DNA from 2 places in the Levilactobacillus parabrevis genome. Region 1 is predicted to be linked to the other one. Evidence: riboswitches for the same ligand, from Rfam matches in the RefSeq annotation. Region 1 holds a riboswitch; the other holds the start of a gene.
What was found. A riboswitch is a leader RNA that binds a small molecule or an ion and turns the genes downstream of it on or off. The one in region 1 is predicted to bind thiamine pyrophosphate.
Positions count from the first base shown of each region.

Region 2: another riboswitch for thiamine pyrophosphate. It lies ahead of ACEPSU_RS03870 (ECF transporter S component); the one in region 1 lies ahead of thiM (hydroxyethylthiazole kinase).

Region 1 is NZ_CP168688.1:432,913-436,310, reverse strand. It holds gene thiE (thiamine phosphate synthase) at 1-198, opposite strand, end outside; gene thiD (bifunctional hydroxymethylpyrimidine kinase/phosphomethylpyrimidine kinase) at 198-1,013, opposite strand; gene thiM (hydroxyethylthiazole kinase) at 1,031-1,819, opposite strand; TPP riboswitch at 2,282-2,387, opposite strand; gene ACEPSU_RS02125 (oxidoreductase) at 2,435-3,271, opposite strand; gene ACEPSU_RS02120 (ABC transporter permease) at 3,283-3,398, opposite strand, start outside.
Region 2 is NZ_CP168688.1:792,003-795,400, reverse strand. It holds gene ACEPSU_RS03875 (D-alanyl-D-alanine carboxypeptidase family protein) at 1-988, opposite strand, end outside; TPP riboswitch at 1,199-1,290, shown strand; gene ACEPSU_RS03870 (ECF transporter S component) at 1,375-1,929, shown strand; gene ACEPSU_RS03865 (ABC transporter ATP-binding protein) at 2,349-3,398, shown strand, end outside.

The sequences.
Region 1 (3,398 bases):
TTGGTCGCGCAAATCGCTACCTAACGCCACGCGCTGTTCCGGCGTCAACTGGCTAGCACCCTTATCTCTAAATTGAAACGCCGTGATGCCGGCCTTTAACATGGTCGCTAACACATCTCGTAAGTCTTGACCGGGAACGTCTTGGCTCCCCGCCACAAAGTATGCCCGTAATAGACCGGGCTCAAAAGTTACTGACATTAGTGCGCACCTCCCTGGCCGTAAGCCCAATGATTCAATGGGCCGTGGCCGTTTCCAACTGCAATGGGATTGGCAATGGCTGCCGTCACGTAGTCCTTACCAATGCGAATGGCCGACTCGAAATCCTGGCCCTTCGCCAACTCTGCCGTGATGCATGAGGATAACGTATCCCCCGTGCCGTGGGTCCGCACGGTATCAACGCGCGGTGCCGACAGCCAGAATGACCGGCCATCCGCCAACAAGACAAAATCGCTAGCCTTATCCGGCGTAGCCTCATGGCCACCCTTGATGATCACGTTCTTGGCACCCAAGTCCTGTAAGACAACTGCCGCCGACTCCATGGCTTTTTCATCGGCAATCTTGATATTTGTCAATCGTTCGGCTTCGGGCAAATTCGGCGTCAAGACGTCGGCCAACGGCACTAATTCATCCCGCACCGTTGCCACAGCATCGTCCGCTAACAATGCAGCTCCGCCCTTGGCAATCATCACCGGATCAACCGTGAGTGGCCCAAAATCATATTTCTTCAAATTCTCTACCACACCATGGACGTGTTCCGCATCCGCTAGCATTCCCGTCTTGCAGGCCCGAATCTTCAAATCAGCTGCTAATGACGCAAATTGTTCATCGACCAATTTCTGTGGTAAGGCCATGAAGTCCTGAACGCCCAACGTATTCTGCGCGGTCACCGCGACAACTACTGCCGTCCCAAAGACGTTGCGTTCCTGCATCGTCTTCAAGTCGGCCATGACACCGGCACCGCCGCCGCTGTCAGTCCCCGCGATCGTTAACGTTTGTGGAAATTCATTTGCCATCCTTACTCATCCCTTCTTTACTGATAGGCCGCGATTGCGTTGATCTGAGCAGTCGTGGTCAATTGTAGCCCGTCCATTAATTGGACGCTGAAGCTGCCGGCACCGAGGTTCGGCGTGGCCTGAGCCACCCGTTCACCAATTGCCGCAAAGACCAGACAAGCCGTCTGGGCCGCTTCAAAATAATCCGGTTCAACGGCGCAAAATGCCGCCACGATACTTGATAACATATCACCAGACCCAACGTGGACCTGGAACAATGGCGTGCCGTTCAGCACCTTGACGACCCGCGTGCCATCGGTGATGACATCGGTCGGCCCGGACAGGATCACGACACAATTTAATTTCTGCGCACACGCCTGGGCAATTGCCACCAGGTCGCCGGTCCCCTCACCGGCATCGATGCCTTTCGCCTGCCAGTCCACATCGGCCAACGCCGCAATCTCACCGGCATTGCCACGAATCACGTCCGGGTGAAAATGGGTCAACAAATTGTTGGCGACCATCTTACGATAAGCCACCGCCCCCACAGCCACGGGATCAATCACTAGCGGCTTGTGTTGCTGGTTCGCAACCTCGCCGACCTTGCGGATCTGCTCGACCTGCGTCTGGGTAAATGCCCCTAGGTTAAGGCACACGGCACTGGATAAGCCGACCATTTCGCCAGCCTCCGCGACCTCCTCAGACATGATGGGTGACGCGCCCAACGCGTTGAGCCCGTTGGCCACATCCTGGACCGTGACGAAGTTGGAGATGTTGAAGACGATTGGGTTCTGGTGGCGCAAGGTGTCTAACAAGTCTACTTTCATTTTTCTTCCCCCTTAGGAATACCTGACACGTTCGCAAAAAGTCACGCGTTTCGCCTACGACAGGCAAGGATTCCGCCTGCTGTGGGGACCGGTCCAAGCCACAGAGCGGTCTTGGACCTCGACTTGAAGCCGCCAAAATTCAGCCGGCTCCAAGCTCGTCCCATGGCCTAACCTGGCAAAGACCACCAGCTAAGGCCATCGTCACGGCCGGCTACATCCCTGCCTGTCTCCGGCTACACTCACTTTTAGCGAACACATCGCTTTCACTACAACCGACGCTTTACACTTACTCTTTATCAACATTTTCACGGTATCTCGCCACTTGGCTCCGACCACCGCGATACTACCCCCACTAAGTCGTGTTCCCAACGTTCTCGTTGCCCCGGCAACCTATTCGACCACTACTTCAGCCCAAATTAAAACGGGCCGCTGGCTCACAAAGTTAGTGAACCGGCGACCCGTTACCGTGCCACGACACATTCCCTTCGCAAGTTTGAGCTTGACAGGTTCCAAGGGATTGCGGTGTTCGCCGCATCTCAGCCCGTCGTGGACACCCCTAGTGTACTGGTTAATTTAAGCATAACAGGTTTTACCGCCACGTCAACGATTCTCGCATTAGCGGGTAATCTGTTCAGCCGCTTTACCAATGACCTGCCACAGACGGTCAATCGTCTTATCAGACAAGAACCGCTGTGCCCACAAAATTTGGCTCCCTGCACCCGCCGAATAGCGGGTCTTAGGCCGCCGAGACAGTGCTGCCTTGTCCACCAACCGGGCAATAACCTTGGGCTTGCTGGAGAACTTTTTGACAGCCTTTAAAATGGCCGCCGCGCGACTGGCATCCTTTTCGTAGGGACCGTTCGCCGACAGCGCCTGTAAATGGTCGGCCGCAATGTCCGCCCATTCCGATTGGATGGCGCCCGGTTCGATCACTGCCACGTGAATTCCCTGAGGTTGCAGTTCCATGCGCAACGCATCCGACAGACCTTCCAGTGCAAATTTCGACGCGACGTACCACGCACCAAAGGGCTGAGCCACCTTGCCATCGACTGAGGTGATGTTGATGATCCGACCGGCGTGTTGCTGGCGCATCATGGGCAAGACCGACTGAATCAGCCGGGCCGCCCCAAAGAGGTTCACGTTGAACTGGTCTTGGGCCTGTTCCAGGGGAACGTCCTCGACCGCCCCCATCAAACCATAACCGGCGTTGTTGACCAGGATATCCACCCGACCCGTCTCACTGACAATTCGGTCGACCACGCTTTCCACGCTGGCTGGATCGGTAATGTCCAGCGCCAAAGTCGTGATTCCCAGATCATCGAGATCGTTCATCCGACCAACTCGCCGCGCGCCAGCGTAAACCGTGACGCCGTTTCGATGTAAACTCCGGGCAATCGCATTGCCAATCCCTGACGACGCACCCGTAACCAACGCAACTTTTCGATGTACCATATGTTTTCCTCCTAATTTGACGGACCAACTAACTGTTTACGTTCATTGTAGAACTCCCGGTAGGCCCAGTAACAGGCCAGTACCGAGCCAATACTGGTCGCCGACATCAACATGAAGGTGACCATGA
Region 2 (3,398 bases), 360 kb from region 1:
CCCGGTAGTATTTCCGCCCCTTCAATAAGTTGTTGTAGTTGTGGCAAACCTGCCCGTTGACCTTCATTGAGCCAATCTTACCGTCCTTCAAGACTCGCGGATACTGAGTCATCAGATGACGCGCAATCAACGCCACGTCCTTAGCCGAAACCTTGTTGGCGTTGGCCTTGCCATAGGCGTAGCCGTACTGCCGCAAGTCGCTGTTCTCCAAGCCGGATGCCGAAACAAAGTGAGCTTGGCCCATCTTCCAGGCCTTAGCCTGCGCATTCATTTTCCGAATGAACTTACCGTTACTGCCACCGACCCACTGGCCCAGTGCAATTGCTGAGTTGTTAGACGAATCCAGAAAGGCTGCGTAGTAGAGCTGGCGGACCGTGTACTTATGGTTCAGCTTAAAGTGGAAACCACCATACGCTGCACTACGACTCATCGAGACCAGACCGCGACTGGTAATCTTGATTTTATGATTCCAGTTACGCGACTTGCCATCGATCTTCTTCAACGTCAGATACAATGTCATCAATTTAGAAACGGACGCAATTGGTCGCGCCGTGTTGGCGTGCTTGGCCCAAACGACCTTCCCCGTCTTCGCGTCCATGGCAACGGCCGCTCTGGCTTTAGTCAAAGTAAACGGTGCTTTCCCTTTCTTCAGGTACCCGTGCCAGATCCAGCCCTTAACGCTGCTCTTGCTATTCCTGACGTAGAAGTAAATTCCCTTGGTCTTCCCGTGCTTCAACGTCGCTTGCTTTGTCGCATACCACGTCGTGTGGGGGTGTGCAGTTAGGTTAATAACCTTACGGGTGTGCCGCTTGTTAAAGATGGCGCCTTTGGCACTCTTCTTGTGATAAGCCGTTTTCTTGATTGATTTGGTGCTGACCGTCTTATATCCAGTGGCGGCGTTCACTGGCACAACTGGACTGACTACGCCGCCCACCGTAATGGCCACGGCAAACGCGATAAGACCGCGTTTCATATGTACTTTACGCATAACTCGAACCCTTCCTATCCAACAATAATTAAGACAACTAACGATTAGAATAGCACTCTTCCTCAGCAACTGGAAGCGTTCTGGGGGTCACTGATGCGACTGTAACGTAGTTGTAAAAATAATTTTGCCGCTGAACAGCTCATAGCATAGAAACGATTTTTCACGGCTGCGGTTGCAATTCCCAGGTAAACTCGTTAAGCTAAGATTAATCAAATACGACTGGGGTGCCATCGCGGCTGAGATCAAACCCATTGAACCTGCTCTGGTTAATACCAGCGAAGGGAACGCGTAATCAATAGCTATCAATGACCCCACTAAGTGCATTAGTGGGGATTTTTTTAGCATTGGTGGCCCCTCAGCGTCAAAATTTTAGGAGGCGGATGTTTATGAAACGTTGGCATATTAGAGATATTATTTTGGTAACGATTATTGCAATTTTTATGGGAGTTATTTTTTGGGCAATCGGTCCGGTTTACACAATCTTGGCGGCTGCTTTAGCGCCATTCGGGTTACAACCGCTAGCAAATGAACTGTTGTTAGGCATCTGGGTTATGGCGGGGCCCCTCGCCGGTTTCGTGATTCGGATTCCCGGCGCGGCAACCTTGGGTGAATTGCTGGGTGCCGTGGTAGAAATGTTTCTCGGTGGTATCTGGGGAGCCAGCACCTTGATTTCAGGTGTCCTCCAAGGTTTCGGTTCCGAACTCGGTTTCATTTTTACCGGCTACAAGCGTTACGGCTGGTTCACACTGGCTATGAGTACGCTCACCACGACCATCGTCACCTTCGCATGGGACCTGATTCGTAACGGGTACACGGCTTACCACTTACCATTCCTGTTACTGTTGTTCGTTGTGCGGTTGCTGTCCGTCTTCGTCTTCGGTGGCGTGCTGACCAAGCTGATCAACAATCTCCTAGTCCGCGCCCACGTTTTGAAGGACTAACTTCACTGGTCGCCTTACAGCGCCTCCAGAGCGGTGAAAATGGACCGGAACGCTGAGGGTGGACGCCTAAAGCCACAAAGCGGTCTTTAGGCTTGGGATTGAGCCGAAAAAACACGTCTCAATCCCACCAAGTCTCTAACCGGCATACGCCGCTAAGAGACTTCCCACAGCTGAGTCCATTTTCACCACTCCTGCGGCTCACACAACGTGAACTCAGCAAAAAGGTAACCCTTCACCGATCACTTAACCCGTTATACACTTTAATCAAAATCGCAACGCTTACCATAGACGTACACTCACGCAACGAAAATTTTAGTCTGAATCAGGCTGAACTGAGCTTCTGACAACTACAAGCAATCATTCACACGTTATCAAGCAACATATTTCCAAGTCTTTCAAGCAGTATTGGGGGAATTTATTTGGCTACCGTCACGGTACAATCACTCACTTACACCTATCCGAAGCAAGACCAGCCGGTGCTGAATCACCTTTCTGGCACCTTTCCTGCTGGCAAATTTTCACTACTGACCGGCGTATCCGGCGGCGGCAAGTCGACACTACTCAAGTTGATTGCCGGACTGCTCCCTAACGCCGGTGATACGATTACGTTTGATGGCCATCCACTCAGTAGCGTCGCCCCAACCCAGCGCGCCGCCACCGTGGCCATGCTCTTCCAAGAACCCAGCACGCAGTTCACTATGGATACCGTCCAAAACGAACTGCGCTTCGCCTTAGAGAATCAACAGGTGCCTGCCGGACAGATTGCGCAGCGTAGTGATGCCGCTCTGTCCTTCGTGGGTATTTCAGATTTGAAATTTCGTAAGCTCATGCAGCTCTCTGGTGGTGAGCAACAGAAGGTGGCTTTGGCCATCATCGTTGCCATGAACAGCGATGTCATCCTTTTAGACGAGCCGTTTGCTAGCATCGATCCACCGACTCGCTTAACCCTGTTGGAGAAACTGGTGGCGCTATGTACCGACCGGGGCAAGACAATTGTTCTGGCCGATCACGACCTCAGTGGCTATCAGCAGTGGGTCGACCACCTCGCTGTGTTGGCGGATGGTCAACTCAACTTGCTCTCCACAGCCGAGACGCAGCAACGGTTTGCGGCCTTTACACCACAGCGCCTGCGTCTGTCACACGTGCAGTTGCCGACCGAGCAGCTCATAACCTGCCTTCACGGCACCCAACTAGGTCTGGCCCACGGCGACCGGCAGCTTCTGACACCACAAGATCTACGCTTTTACGCGCACCGAACGACTCTGATTACCGGTCCCAACGGCAGTGGAAAATCCACACTGTTCAAGGCGCTCGTTCGTTTGGGTCACTACCAAGGCCACATCGCCTACCGCGACACCGATATTAAAAAGCTCCGAAAACGCCACTACGCCCGACAAGTCGGCTTGATGTTCCAGTCGGCTACCGCACAATTTCTCAACGTCACCGTTGCTGAGGAACTGGCACTCTCG